Regions from separate parts of the Mesorhizobium sp. M0848 genome, predicted to be linked through region 1. Evidence: riboswitches for the same ligand, from Rfam matches in the RefSeq annotation. Region 1 holds a riboswitch; the other holds the start of a gene.
The links. A riboswitch is a leader RNA that binds a small molecule or an ion and turns the genes downstream of it on or off. The one in region 1 is predicted to bind S-adenosylmethionine.
Positions count from the first base shown of each region.

Region 1 (6,924 bases):
GGCCGCTCCTACGGCCGCCGCATCTCCGGCGAGGTGCTGCTCAAGGGCAAGCCGGTCGACGTATCCTCGGTGAGCAAGGCGGTCCAACACGGCATCGCCTACGTCACAGAGGACCGCAAGACCTACGGTCTCAACCTCATCGACCATATCAAGCACAACATCACGCTGGCCAATCTTGGCGGCGTCTCGCGCCACAGCGTGATCGACGACATGCGCGAGCTCGCCGTTGCCAACGACTATCGCAAGAAGACCAATATCCGCGCGTCCAGCGTCTATCAGATGACCGGCAATCTCTCCGGCGGCAACCAGCAGAAGGTGGTGCTGTCGAAATGGCTGTTCGCCGACCCGGACGTGCTGATCCTCGACGAGCCGACGCGCGGCATCGATGTCGGCGCCAAGTACGAAATCTACACGATCATCGCCCGCCTCGCGGCTGAGGGTAAGGCGATCGTCGTCATCTCGTCGGAAATGCCAGAATTGCTCGGCATCACCGACCGCATCTACGTCATGAACGAAGGGCGCATCGTGGGCGAAATGCCCGCCGCGGAAGCAAGCCAGGAAAAAATAATGCGCGCCATCGTTCGGGGAGAAGGAAAAGCAGCATGAGCACCGAAAGCGCCCCCGCCCCGCAGAGCAAAGTCGCCGAAGACGTGCAGCAGGGTCCACGCATCGCCGTCTCGGCGCTGGCGACGAACCTGCGCGAGTACGGCCTGATCCTGGCGCTGATCGCCATCATGGTGTTCTTCCAGTTCACCACGAACGGAACGCTGTTCAAGCCGGTGAACCTGAGCAATCTGGTGCAGCAGAACTCGTTCATCATCGTGATGGCGCTGGGCATGCTGCTGGTGATCGTCTCCGGCCATATCGACCTCAGCGTCGGATCGGTCGCCGGTTTCATCGGCGCGCTGGCGGCGATGATGATGGTCATCTGGCCGCTCGGCCCGTTCAGCAATCCGCTGGTGGTGTCGATCATCTGCCTGATCGTGGGCGGCGCGATCGGCGCCGCGCAAGGCTACTGGATCGCCTATCACCGAATACCGAGCTTCATCGTAACGCTGGCCGGCATGCTGATCTTCCGCGGCATCTGCCAGGCCCTGCTGGGCGGCGGATCCTCGGTGGGGCCGCTACCCGATGGCTTCAAGGCGCTCAGCTCCGGCTTCATTCCGGATGTCATCGGGCCACTGACGCTTATCCCGCCGACGGTGAACGCGGCCGGCAAGACCATCATGGGCAGCGGCCTGACGCTGCACATGACGACGATCGTGCTGGGCCTGATCGCCGTGCTGGCCTATGCCTATTTCGGGGTGAGGACGCGCCGCAAGCGCGAACGCCATGGCTATGAGGCCGAGCCCTTTGCCCTGTTCGTCGTCAAGACGCTGGTCGGCAGCGCGCTGGCCCTGTTCCTGGTCTACCAGTTCGCCAGCTACAGGGGCCTGCCGGTGGTGCTGCTCGTCATGGGCGTGCTGATCTCGCTGTTCGTCTTCGTCACCAAGCGCATGACCATCGGCCGCCGTATCTACGCCATGGGCGGCAATTCCAAGGCCGCGCAGCTGTCGGGCATCAACACCGAGCGGCTGACGCTGATGGTGTTCATCAATATGGGCGTGCTGTCGGCGCTCGGCGGCCTGATCATCGCGGCGCGACTGGGACAGGCGGTGCCGGCCGCGGGCCTCGGCAGCGAGCTCGACGTCATCGCCGCCGTCTTCATCGGCGGCGCCTCGGCCATGGGCGGCGTCGGTCAGGTCATCGGTGCGGTCGTTGGCGGCTTCATCATGGGCGTGATGAACAACGGCATGTCGATCATGGGCGTCAATGTCGACTGGCAGCAGGTGGTCAAAGGCCTGGTGCTGCTCGGTGCCGTGATCTTCGACGTCTACAACAAGAACAAGGCCTGAACGGGCTTAAGAGCAATTCCAAGGAAAAGTGTGAAACGGTTTTCCGCCCGGAATTGCACCACAATGAGTTAGAGCGGTTCGCCGTTTCCGTGAGACGGTGAACTGCTCTAGTCGAGGCAAGCAGGAGGCATACGATCGCGGCGCTGCCGGCAACCCGGTAACAGAAGTCCCTGAGGGACCAGGCCCGCGAGCGCAATCCGAACTGAGAATTTAAACCGTGGCATGGACGAGGTCCGGCCGCGCCGAGCAAGGTCTGCCGTTTTGGCAGCCCTGCCAAGGCAAATGAGAGAGGATTCATCATGCTGATCTCCCAGATCCTTGACGACGCCGAGACCATCCGCGTCGTTGCCCGCAATAGCGGCAAGACCCGGATCATCAATGGCGCCCGCAGCGTCTATTCGCTGGCGATGGAGGCCGCCCGCACCGGCGTCGGCCTCGTCGCGCTGATCGAACGCAAAGGACTTGGCGAGACGGTCGATCTCGAGGCCGCTTACAAGAAGGGGCGGCTGCTGTCGCCGATCAACCACCCCGATCCGGCGCATCTGCACCTGACGGGCACCGGGCTGACGCATCTCGGCTCGGCGGCGACGCGCGATTCCATGCACAAGAAGCTGAGCGCCGACGGCGAGGAGCAGCTCACCGATTCCATGAAGATGTTCCGCATGGGGCTGGAGGGCGGCAAGCCCGCGAACGGCCAGATCGGCGTGCAGCCGGAATGGTTTTACAAAGGCAACGGCACGATGGCGGTGGCGCCAGGTGCCGCACTCCTGTCACCGGCCTTTGCCAAGGACGCCGGCGAAGAGCCCGAGGTGGCCGGCATCTATGTCATCGGCGACGACGGCGCACCTTTCCGCGTCGGCTTCACGCTGTCGAACGAGTTTTCCGACCACGTCACCGAGCGCGTGAACTATCTGTTCCTCGCCCATTCCAAGCTGCGCAACGCCTCGTTCGGTCCGGAAATCCTGATCGGCGACCTGCCGCCCGATATCCGCGGCACCTCGCGCATCGTGCGCGACAGCGAGGTGCTGTGGGAAAAGCCGTTCCTGTCCGGTGAAGCGAACATGTCGCACACCATCGCCAATCTCGAACATCACCATTTCAAATACGCGGCCTTCCGCCAGCCGGGCGACGTGCATGTGCATATGTTCGGTACGGCGACGCTGTCCTTCGCCGACGGCATCAAGACCGAGGCCGGCGATGTGTTCGAGATCGAGGCTGGGGACTTCGGCCTGCCGCTGCGCAACCCGCTGGAGATCGAGCTGCCCGTGAAGGTGGCTGTGAAGGCGCTTTGAGGTAGCACCCTCCCTTCTCCCCTTGTGGGAGAAGGAAGAGACGCTCTTCGACGTTTCAATAAATATCGAAGTCGAAATACTTGGCCTGAATCTTCTTGTAGGTGCCGTCGGCGACGATCGCGTCGATGGCCGCGTTGAGCTTGTCGCGCAGGGCCGTGTCGTCGAGGCGCACGGCAATGCCGGCTTGCGTTTCGGTGCCCTTGACGTCGCCGACCAGCTTGCAGCAGCCGTCGCTTGCCTTCTTCAGCCAGTCCATCAGCACGAACTTGTCCGAGATCACGGCGTCAAGGCGGCCGTTGGTCAAGTCGGTGATCGCCTCTTCCTGGGTCGGATAGAGTTTGGCCTCCGCGCCCGCCTTGCCATATTCATTCTGGGCATAGTCGGCCTGCGTGGTCGAAGCCTGGGCGCCGACCGTCTTGCCGGCAAGGGCCGCCGGTTCGGTCGAGGTCAGGTCGCTGTCCTTCGGCGCCACCAGGGCGAGCGGTGTCGTATAATATTTGTTGGTGAAGGCGACCTGCTTCTTGCGCTCCTCGGTGATGCTCATCGAGGCGATGATGGCGTCGAATTTCTTCGCCTGCAAAGCGGGAATGATGCCGTCCCAGTCCTGCGTGACGATCTCGCATTCGACCTTCATCTGCGCGCACAGCGCATTGGCGATGTCGATGTCGAAGCCTTCGACCTTGCCGTCAGCGGTAATGGTGTTGAACGGCGGATAGGCGCCCTCGGTGCCGATCTTGATTTTCTCCTGCGCCTGCGAAAGCGAGCCGGCCGCCATCACCAGTATGGCAGCGCCTGCCACCGATATGATCCATTTCGAAATCTGCATTTTCTTGGTTCCCCTTGAACGCCGGCATCTTGACTACCAACAAGGCAGCCAAGCATGGCGAGCCGGTACAGGCAAGTATTTTGCCTGACGGCGGCGCTCAGCGCGCGGCGCGGAAATGCTTGGACAGCTTCAGGCCCTGCGCCTGATAGTTGGAGCCGAGATCGGTGCCGTAGAGCGCCTGCGGCCGCTTCAGCATGTGCTCGTAGACCAGCCGGCCGACGATCTGGCCATGGTCGAGAATGAACGGCACTTCGTGGCTGCGCACTTCCAGCACCGCCCGGCTGCCCGTGCCGCCAGACGCGGAATGGCCAAAGCCCGGATCGAAGAAGCCGGCATAGTGGACGCGGAACTCGCCGACCAGCGGATCGAAGGGCGTCATCTCGGCGGCGTAGAGCGGCGGCACATGCACCGCCTCCTGGCTGACGAGGATGTAGAACTCGTCGGGGTCGAGCACCAGTTCGCCGGCGCCGCTCTTGTGGATCGGCTCCCAGAAGTCGACGACTTCCTGGGCCCCGCGCTTGTCGACATCGACGAGGCCGGTGTGATGCTTGCCGCGGTAGCCGACCAGACCGTTCTGATCGCCGTTGAGGTCGATCGACAGCGCGATGCCGCCGCCGGAAATGTTCGGCGGCTCGGTGGCGACCAGCGTCTGCGCGCGATGCAGCTCGTGCAGCTCGGCTTCCGAGAGCAGCGCATTGCCGGTGCGGAAGCGGATCTGCGACAGGCGCGAGCCGGTGCGGACCACGATCGGGAAGGTGCGCGGGCTGACTTCCAGAAAGAGCGGGCCATGATAGCCGGCGGCGATCTTGTCAAACTCGTGGCCGCGATCGGTCATGACACGGGTGAAGATGTCGAGCCGCCCGGTCGAGCTCTTCGGATTGGCCGAGGCCGAAATGTCCGCCGGCAGCGCCAGGCTTTCAAGCAAGGGCACGATATAGACGCAGCCGGTCTCCAGCACCGCGCCCTCGGCAAGATTGATCTCGTGCAGCTGCAGCCGGTCGAGCTTTTCCGAGACCTTGTGGTTGGGGCCGGGCAGGAAGGAGGCCCGCACCCGCCAGGCCTTGTCGCCGAGCCTGAGATCAAGGCTGGCCGGCTGGATCTGGTCGGCGTCGAGCGCACGCGCCGACTTCAGCGCGCCGAACTGGAACAGCGCCGATATGTCCTGATCGGGAAGAATGCCTGTCTGCCGCAAGGCTCCACTCCTAGGTCAGACGTTTTTCTTGTCGCAGGTTCTGGTCGCAAAACCGTGGAACACTTTTGCGGAACCTGCTTGGTACAAACCTCTTAATGAAGCCGGCAATTGACGCAAGCGTGGCGCGGGTCTAAAGGGTCGTTATCCCGTGGTGATTTGGCCGGTCGGCTTGCAGCCACGTTAAACAAGTCGCTAAAGGACCGTCGGGCCGCAAGGCCGTATGGACCGGTTGCGACTTTCGCGGCCGGTTTTTTTGTGTCTGGAAGAAAAGCGATGAGCACCAAGAAGCACAACTGGAAGCCTCAGACGGCACTCGTGCACAGCGGAACGCTGCGTTCCGGTTTCGGCGAAACGTCGGAAGCGATTTACCTGACCCAGGGCTATGTCTACGAAACGGCACAGGCCGCCGAAGCCCGTTTCAAGGGCGAGGAGCCAGGCTTCATCTATTCGCGCTACGCCAATCCGACCGTCGACATGTTCGAGAAGCGCATGTGCGCGCTGGAAGGCGCCGAAGACGCCCGCGCCACCGCCTCCGGCATGGCCGCGGTGACGGCCGCCCTTCTGTGCAGCGCCAAGGCCGGCGACCATATCGTGGCGGCGCGTGCGCTGTTCGGCTCCTGCCGCTGGGTGGTCGAGACGCTGGCGCCGAGATACGGCATCGAAGCGACGCTGGTCGACGGCACCAATATCGCCAATTGGGAAAAGGCGGTCAAGCCGAACACCAAACTGTTCTTCCTGGAAAGCCCGACCAATCCGACATTGGAAGTGGTCGATATCGCCGCCGTCGCTTCGCTCGCCAATTCGATCGGCGCAAGGCTGATCGTCGACAATGTCTTCGCCACGCCCTTGCAGCAAAAGCCCTTGCAGCTCGGCGCCCATATCGTCGTCTATTCGGCGACCAAGCACATAGACGGCCAAGGGCGCTGTCTCGGCGGCGTCATCCTGTCGGACAAGAAGTGGATCGACGAGAACCTGCACGACTATTTCCGCCATACCGGCCCAAGCCTGTCGCCGTTCAACGCCTGGACGCTGCTGAAAGGCCTGGAAACGCTGCCGCTGCGCGTGCGCCAGCAGACGGAAAGCGCGGGCAGGATCGCGGATTTCCTGGCCGAACGGCCGGAAATCGCCCGCGTCATCTATCCCGGGCGCGCCGACCATCCGCAGGCTGATATCGTCAAGAAGCAGATGTCGGGCGGCTCGACGCTGATCTGCCTCGACGTCAAGGGCGGCAAGCAAGCGGCCTTCGCCCTGCAGAACGCGCTCGACATCGTCTTGATCTCCAACAATCTCGGCGATGCCAAGAGTCTGATCACCCACCCGGCGACGACGACGCACAAGAATCTGAGCGACGAGGCGCGCGCCGAGCTCGGCATCGGGCCGGGCACGCTCCGGCTGTCGGTCGGGCTGGAAGACACCGACGATCTGCTTGAGGACATCGCGCAGGCGCTGAAGGCCAGGTAGGGCCTTCAGGCGCCGGACGGCGTCTCCTCCAGCTCGGCCGTCTTGGTGCCGATGGTCATCGCATTGCCGCGCCAGTCGACGGCGCCGCCGAGCCAGCCGCGCCCCCACATCGCCGGAAGGATCAGGTCGCGCGCCATGATCGCCGTGACCATGCGTGGCGACAGGTACCAGCCCTTGGACCAGGCCAGCGCGCACTCGGGAAGGTAGAAGGCTACCAGCACTGCAAGGGCGGTTGCCCAGAGGCTGAAGCCGGCACTG
Region 1 is NZ_JAMYOM010000014.1:10,353-17,276, reverse strand. It holds gene mmsA (multiple monosaccharide ABC transporter ATP-binding protein) at 1-606, shown strand, start outside; gene mmsB (multiple monosaccharide ABC transporter permease) at 603-1,895, shown strand; gene araD1 (AraD1 family protein) at 2,195-3,187, shown strand; gene NKH95_RS17290 (ABC transporter substrate-binding protein) at 3,243-4,013, opposite strand; gene NKH95_RS17285 (2'-deoxycytidine 5'-triphosphate deaminase) at 4,111-5,205, opposite strand; SAM riboswitch at 5,344-5,421, shown strand; gene NKH95_RS17280 (O-succinylhomoserine sulfhydrylase) at 5,479-6,666, shown strand; gene NKH95_RS17275 (ceramide glucosyltransferase) at 6,672-6,924, opposite strand, start outside.

Region 2 (6,924 bases), on a different contig from region 1:
AAATGCCTCCGGTATCCTGCCTCGCAGGATGTCGGCGATGAGCTGCCGCGAGATCATGTAAGGCGGAATGTGCGGGTAGGCATGGGCAATATGCGGATGTTTGCCCATCAGGTTCGCATAGGCCTCGACATAGCCGTCACGGCGGCCGGAAATCGAGTTCTCCGAATTGTATTTCGTCCAGTCCAGATCCCTGGACAACTGCGCACCGAAGCGCCGGGCAAGGCGCAGCAGCAATTCGCGATCCTGCATGCGGGTGATGTCGCTGTCGTAGCCGCCGATGGCCAGCAAGGCTTCGCGGCGAGCGGTGATCGCGGAGCCGGCAATGAAGATGGTCTGCCCAACCAGCGTCCGCTCCAGCATTGCGGGGCTCACGAACGCCTCGGGGTTGACGCAGTTTGTGATGCGATTGCCTTTCAGGGACACGAACGAACTGATCAGCACTTGCAGTGCAGGATTCTCATCGAACCAGGTCAGGGTTCGTTCAAGCCGGTGCGGCATGTAGATGTCGTCGGAATCGAGGAACGTCACCAACGGTGCCCGCGCGCGCTCGATGCCGGCATTCCTGGCAGCGTTGGCGCCTCGCCATTTCGCCCCGACATAGATCAGCCGCGGGTCCTGGATACGGGCCAGCGCCGCTTCGGTTCCATCAGCCGAACCATCGTCGACGACAATGTGCTCAAGCCTCGACATGCTCTGGGAGAGTACGCTTTCCACGGCGCGCAACACCGTTTCGCGTCGGTTGTGGGTCGGCGTAATGACCGTGATGAGAGGTGTTGGTTGGATCCCGGCCATGTCTGTCAGCTGTTTCCTGCGCAGGGTTGCGCGTCTGTCCAGGACTTTTCGATTTTCAGAACGGTCGAATGGATTGGACTTCCCTTCCTCTACACCGCATCACAGTCGGCGCGACGCTACAAAAAACGACTGCCCCTGTCACCCACCGTGCCGGTACTCAATCCGCGCGAGACAACGAATCCCCGCTGCTAGCGTTCCAATTGCAACAGCACCGCCGCACATAGCATTGCGAATCACCATGGAAGCAACCCATCATGACAGGTAGCATACATCTCATTACCTCAGACGTAATCGCTTAGCGCTCGGCGTTTGGTCAGATTGCCCATGCGAGGCCGGCAACTCGGCTTCGATGACAAGGGAGTCCAGTCATGGCCGCTTACGCCGTCGCCCATATGCGCCAAGCCGCAATGGGTCCGCAGATCGTCGAATATCTGCACAAGATCGATGCCACGCTGGAACCTTTCGGCGGCCGTTTTCTGGTTCATGGCGGCGATGTGGAGGTGATCGAGAACGACTGGCCTGGCCATCTGATCATCATAGAATTCCCGACAGGCAGCATGTGCGTGGCTGGTACAATTCGCCCGCCTACCGGGCGATACTGGCGCTGCGCACGGACAATTCGGAGGCGGATGTCGTGTTCGTCGACGGCGTCGAACATCCGCACAAGGCCACGGATGTTCTGGAACAATCGACGGGTCAAGGATCAATTGGACGCTGAACCGCGGTTCAAGGAAGGGCGGTAAAGCGTCTAGCTGTGCCCAACATAGTCGGGCACAGTTTCAATTTTGTCACGAACCATGCCAGTCGCAAAACTGAACTGGCCCCAAAACGCCAAACCATAAAATGCCTGACCGACAATCAGAGAAAAGGGAACCTGCCAAAGCGGCATCCCCGTTTCCCGGGCATGGCCTACGATCCGTCGTGTCGTGCGCCATGACATGGTGAGCCACCGGCTGAAAGACTTGACTATCCGTCGCGCGCGGCTCGGCGAATTGAGCGCAACGAACTTCCGGTCGGCGTCGCGACCTGTAACCAGGGCGCGCCAGTAAAAGAACCGCCAGCCCCGCGGCGAATAGTGATAAACGCGTGCGTCGACATTATGAATTTTGTGGCCCTCCCGCAGCAGTTCGCGCATCAGCAAAGTGCAGGAAACCTTGAAGCCGTTATGTTTTGGAAAAGGATGGCTGACGATCCACTCGCGTCGAAACGCTACATTGTTAGCGTTGATCGCTCGCTTCGAGGCAAATCGCCCGTCTCCACGGGCCATCGGGAAAAACCAGATCAACGCAAACGTTCTTGAAAAGAAATCGTCGTATGAGAGGTATGTATATCCGTTTGCGCAGATAACTTCAGAGTTTTCAAAGGGCTCAAGCAGTCCTGGTAGCCATCCTGGTTCCGCGACCACGTCGGAATCCATAAAGATGACGATATCTCCGTCCGATGCCAGCATGCCGTTGTTCTTCAGGTCGTAATATCGGCCGCCAGGGAAAGCCGTGAAGACGAGTTCGGCAACCTGACCGAGCTGCGGGGCCTCATTCGAAATCTCACGACGCAACGCATCCTCGTCCGACTCTGCTCCCCCGTGAGAAATAACGATCCTTGGTCGCACTAAACCGGTTGCTGAAACCGATGTGATTTCCCGAGCCAAGGCCTTCATCCCAACGCCGATCTCGTCCCAGTCGATCGATTTTGCATTCTCCATTTCGACGACGAGTGAATACGTTGGACGCTCTTGAGCCATATCTGAACCGATCAAGTTATTAGTGCCGATGTGGCTATAACGCTCTCGGCGGGCTGTCAAACCAGCGTGCAATAAGAATTTGTGCTCGTGATCGCCATGGACGGCGATGCGCTTTGATCAATAACATCGCATCTCTGGCGCCCCTGGATGCTTCGTGTTCTCGTACAATGCCGTTCGATCAGATCGAGAACCTTGAGCTCCTCTTTTTAAGAAAACCGCGACGGCAATTGTTGGCATGGAAGTTCGACGTGTCAGAATATTCCGCCAAGAACCGCTCTCTCCACTCCTCATTGATGGTGTCTCGTTGAATATCGAGGCCCGAATCGAGATCAGACCCGGGTTTCAAGACAAGCTTGGCGTCGACCAGAGATGCAGCCCTTTCAAGGCAGGTCCGTGGATGTTCAAGGAGTTCTTCGTATGTCAGTGATAGGAAGGACAATCCGTTTTTTGCAAACCAGACATCCCAGGCCAGATTTTCCAGGATGATTTTTTCAAGCGAGTCCGCGATTGCTTTGCCGTCGTAGCATGGTCTCTTCTGATCGGCCTCGGTAGAGCGGAACCGACCACTCTGACGAGCGCGGGTCCACGAAACTGCTTGACCAACGAGGTCCCCACGCGTCAACCGCATATAGCGCAGCTTTGGAAGGCTTGCGGGGAGATCCACGGTTTTGGCAACCTGTGAAAACTGGCTGGCAAACAGTTTGACCGCGTAAATCCCGGAGGGAGACCGCCCGTCCTTCAGTGCATGCAAAACCTGGGCACGGGGGTCGCGGGGATAGTTCGGCATTTCTAGAACACGACGGCCCCCGAACCACTCGAGTGGGTTGCCAAGCCCGGTGGCTGCCATCAATCCGGCTAGGTGGTTGCTGCCACTGCGCGGTGAGGTGCAGATGAGAATTCCGGCTTTCAACCCAGCCCGCATGTCCGGTGGGATTTCAACTGGCAGAGGGCGCCTACGAAAGAGATACATGGCGATCAATATTACCGTTTCAGCAAGAACACTGCCTGCTGGCCGAAGAAGTTCCAGAACCACCACGGCATCGACAGGCCGATCTTCTGGCCGGCGGCGTCGAGAGCGGTTGCCTTCTCGACGGTCGCGCCGAGCTCGTCGCACAGATTGACGAAGTCGCGGATGGTGCAGAAATGGATGTTGGGCGTGTCGTACCAGGAATAGGGCAGGTCCTTGGTCACCGGCATGCGGCCCTGGATGAACAGCGACAGGCGCACCCGCCAGTGGCCGAAATTGGGGAAGGACACGATGGCGCGGTTGCCGATCCTGAGCAGTTCGTCGAGCACCAGCTTCGGGTTGCGGGTGGCCTGCAGGGTCTGCGACAGGACGACGAAGTCAAAGCCCTTGTCGGGATAGAATTCGAGATCCTTGTCGGCATCGCCCTGGATGACCGAGAGGCCTCGCGCCACGCATTCATTGACGCCGCGCTGCGACAGCTCAAGTCCACGGCCGTCGACCTGCTTGGTGTCCTGCAGCAATTCGAGCAGCGAGCCGTCGCCCGAACCGACATCGAGCACGCGCGACTGTGGCGGGATGAGGTTGGCGACGACTTCTAGGTCGACGCGCTGGTCGCGGTTGACGCTCATGGCTTCGCCTCCTGCCTGGCGCATGATCTCGATCCGAAAAGCCTGCAATTTTTCGGGGTCATGCGCTGAGCCCTCTCGCCCGGGCCGCCGAGCCGATGAAGCCGTTTATGGCGGCAAACAGTTCCGGCTCGTCGAGCAGGAATGCGTCGTGGCCGCGGTCGGTTTCGATCTCGACGAAGGATACCGATGCGCCGGCGGCGTTGAGCGCATGCACGATCGAGCGGCTCTCCTCGGTCGGAAACAGCCAGTCCGAGGTGAAAGACACCAGGCAGAAGCGGGTTTTCGTTCCGGCGAAGGCATCGGCCAACCGGCCGCCATGGTCGGCGGCAAGGTCGAAATAGTCCATCGACCGCGTCATGTAGAGGTAGGAGTTGGCGTCGAAGCGATCGACGAAGGTCATGCCCTGATGGCGCAGATAGCTTTCGATCTGGAAGTCGGCGTCGAAGCCGAAGGTCAGCGCTTCGCGATCCTGCAAATTGCGGCCGAATTTCCGGTGCAGCGCGGCTTCCGACAGATAGGTGATGTGGGCGGCCATGCGTGCCACCGCCAAGCCCTTTTCCGGGCGTTTGCCGTGCTCGAAATATTTGCCGCCATGCCAGTCCGGATCGGCCATGACAGCCTGCCGGCCGACCTCATGAAAGGCGATGTTCTGCGAGGAATGGCGCGCGCCGGTGGCGATCGGCAGCGCCGAGAAGACGCGCTCCGGATAGCTCGATGCCCATTCCAGCACCTGCATGCCGCCCATAGAGCCGCCGAGCACGCAGAACAGCTTTTCGATGCCGAAATGGTCAATCAGCATCTGCTGCGCCCGCACCATGTCGCGGATGGTGATAATGGGCAGGTCAAGCCCATAGGGCTTGTCGGTGGCGGGATTGGTCGAGGCCGGACCGGTGGACCCAAGGCAACCACCGATGACGTTGGAGCAGATGACGAAGAAGCGATTGGTGTCGATGATCTTGCCGGGGCCGATCAACACTTCCCACCAGCCAGGCTTGCCGGTCACCGGATTGGTGCTGGCGACGTGCTGGTCTCCGGTCAGTGCATGGCAGACGAGGATGGCGTTGGAGCGGGCATCGTTCAGCGTGCCGTAGGTCTGGTAGGCGATCTGGAACGGTGACAGCAGCGTGCCGGCGTCCAGCTTGAGCGGCTTGTCGGATCCAAAACGCAAAACCGGGCTCGACGGTTGGTCGACCTCGTTGTTGGTTTTGCGGGCACGCAGAATGGCCATGACATCCATCTCACACTTTGAGCCCACGCATCGCGCTTGTCGAAAGTCGATGCCGATCCGGGTGTCCGGCCGGCGCGGACAACAAAAAACCGGCATTGCGGTTGCAAAGCCGGTTACAGGATGCAAACGGCCCTTTAGCAAGTTGTTTAACGTGGCTGCAAGCCGACCGGCCAAATCACCACGGAAGTCCGCTCCCCTTCTAGGGCTGTGGCGCGCCGGCGTCAACGGCCAGCCTTGGGCGGTGGCTGTCGCCTCTCGACATTGCAGGCCACGGCTTGTATTTCCGCTGCGGCTTCCCTCAGGAAGCGTTCTCGACGGATTTTGCGACATGAGCCAGACACCGGACCAGGCACGTCCAACCCCGCGCGCGGGCATCATGGACATAGACGCCTATGTGCCGGGCAAGAGCACGGCGCCCGCGGGCGTCGCCAAGGTTCACAAGCTGTCCTCGAACGAGAATCCGCTAGGGCCCTCGCCGAAAGCGATCGAAGCCGCGCGCGAGATTGCCGGAAAGCTCGACGTCTATCCAGATGGCACCGCCAGGCGGCTGCGCGAAGCGATCGCCGAGGTGCATGGTCTCAACCCGCAGAACATCATTTGCTCCAACGGCTCCGACGAGATCCTCGGCCTGCTGGCGCAGACTTATCTGGCGCCCGGCGACGAGGCTGTCATCACCGAACACGCCTTCATGGTCTACAAGATCTACATCCAGTCGGCAGGTGCCGTTCCGGTGACGATCAAGGAAAGAGACGAGCGCGCCGATATAGACGCCATCCTCGCAGCCGTCACGCCGCGCACCAAGATCGTGTTCCTGGCCAATCCCAACAATCCGACCGGCACCTATGTGCCTTTCCAGGAGGTGCGCCGCCTGCATGCCGGCCTGCCCAGGCACGTGCTTCTGGTGCTAGACGCGGCCTATGCCGAATATGTCCGCCGCAACGACTATGAGGCCGGCATCGAGCTGGTCGGTGCTGCCCAGAACGTGGTGATGACCCGTACCTTCTCCAAGATCGGCCTCGGCGGAGCGCGGATCGGCTGGATGTATGCGCCGATGCATATCGTCGACGCCATCAACCGCGTGCGGGGTCCCTTCAACGTCAATGCGACGGCGATCGAGGCCGGTATCGCAGCCATCCGCGACCGCGCCCATGTCGAGCGCAGCGTGGCGCACAACGAGACCTGGCTGGCCTGGCTGAGCGAGGAATTCACAAAGCTCGGGCTGCGGGTAACGCCGAGCGTCGGCAATTTCGTCCTCGTTCATTTTCCTGACGATCAGAAGCATTCGGCGGCGGCGGCGGACGACTATCTGACGGCGCGCGGCTATATATTGCGGCGCGTTTCGGGCTATGGCTTTCCCAACGCGTTGCGCATGACCGTCGGCACCGAAGAAGCCAATCGCGGCGTTGTCGCCGCTCTCACGACATTTCTGAAAAGCTAGAACGCCATGACATCACCGATGTTTGAAAAGATCGCGCTGGTCGGCATCGGCCTGATCGGCTCGTCGCTGGCCCGCGTCATCCGCCGCGAGGGGCTGGCCCGTCACGTGGCCATATCAACGCGCAGTGCG
Region 2 is NZ_JAMYOM010000024.1:69,515-76,438, forward strand. It holds gene NKH95_RS25095 (glycosyltransferase family 2 protein) at 1-792, opposite strand, end outside; partial or broken gene NKH95_RS25100 (DUF1330 domain-containing protein) at 1,200-1,510, shown strand; gene NKH95_RS25105 (glycosyltransferase family 2 protein) at 1,541-2,548, opposite strand; gene NKH95_RS25110 (Stf0 family sulfotransferase) at 2,712-3,566, opposite strand; gene metW (methionine biosynthesis protein MetW) at 3,515-4,129, opposite strand; gene metX (homoserine O-acetyltransferase MetX) at 4,188-5,357, opposite strand; SAM riboswitch at 5,472-5,549, opposite strand; gene hisC (histidinol-phosphate transaminase) at 5,686-6,795, shown strand; gene NKH95_RS25130 (prephenate/arogenate dehydrogenase family protein) at 6,802-6,924, shown strand, end outside.
Region 2: linked by a shared signal. The riboswitch ahead of metX (homoserine O-acetyltransferase MetX) and the one ahead of NKH95_RS17280 (O-succinylhomoserine sulfhydrylase) in region 1 are both predicted to bind S-adenosylmethionine.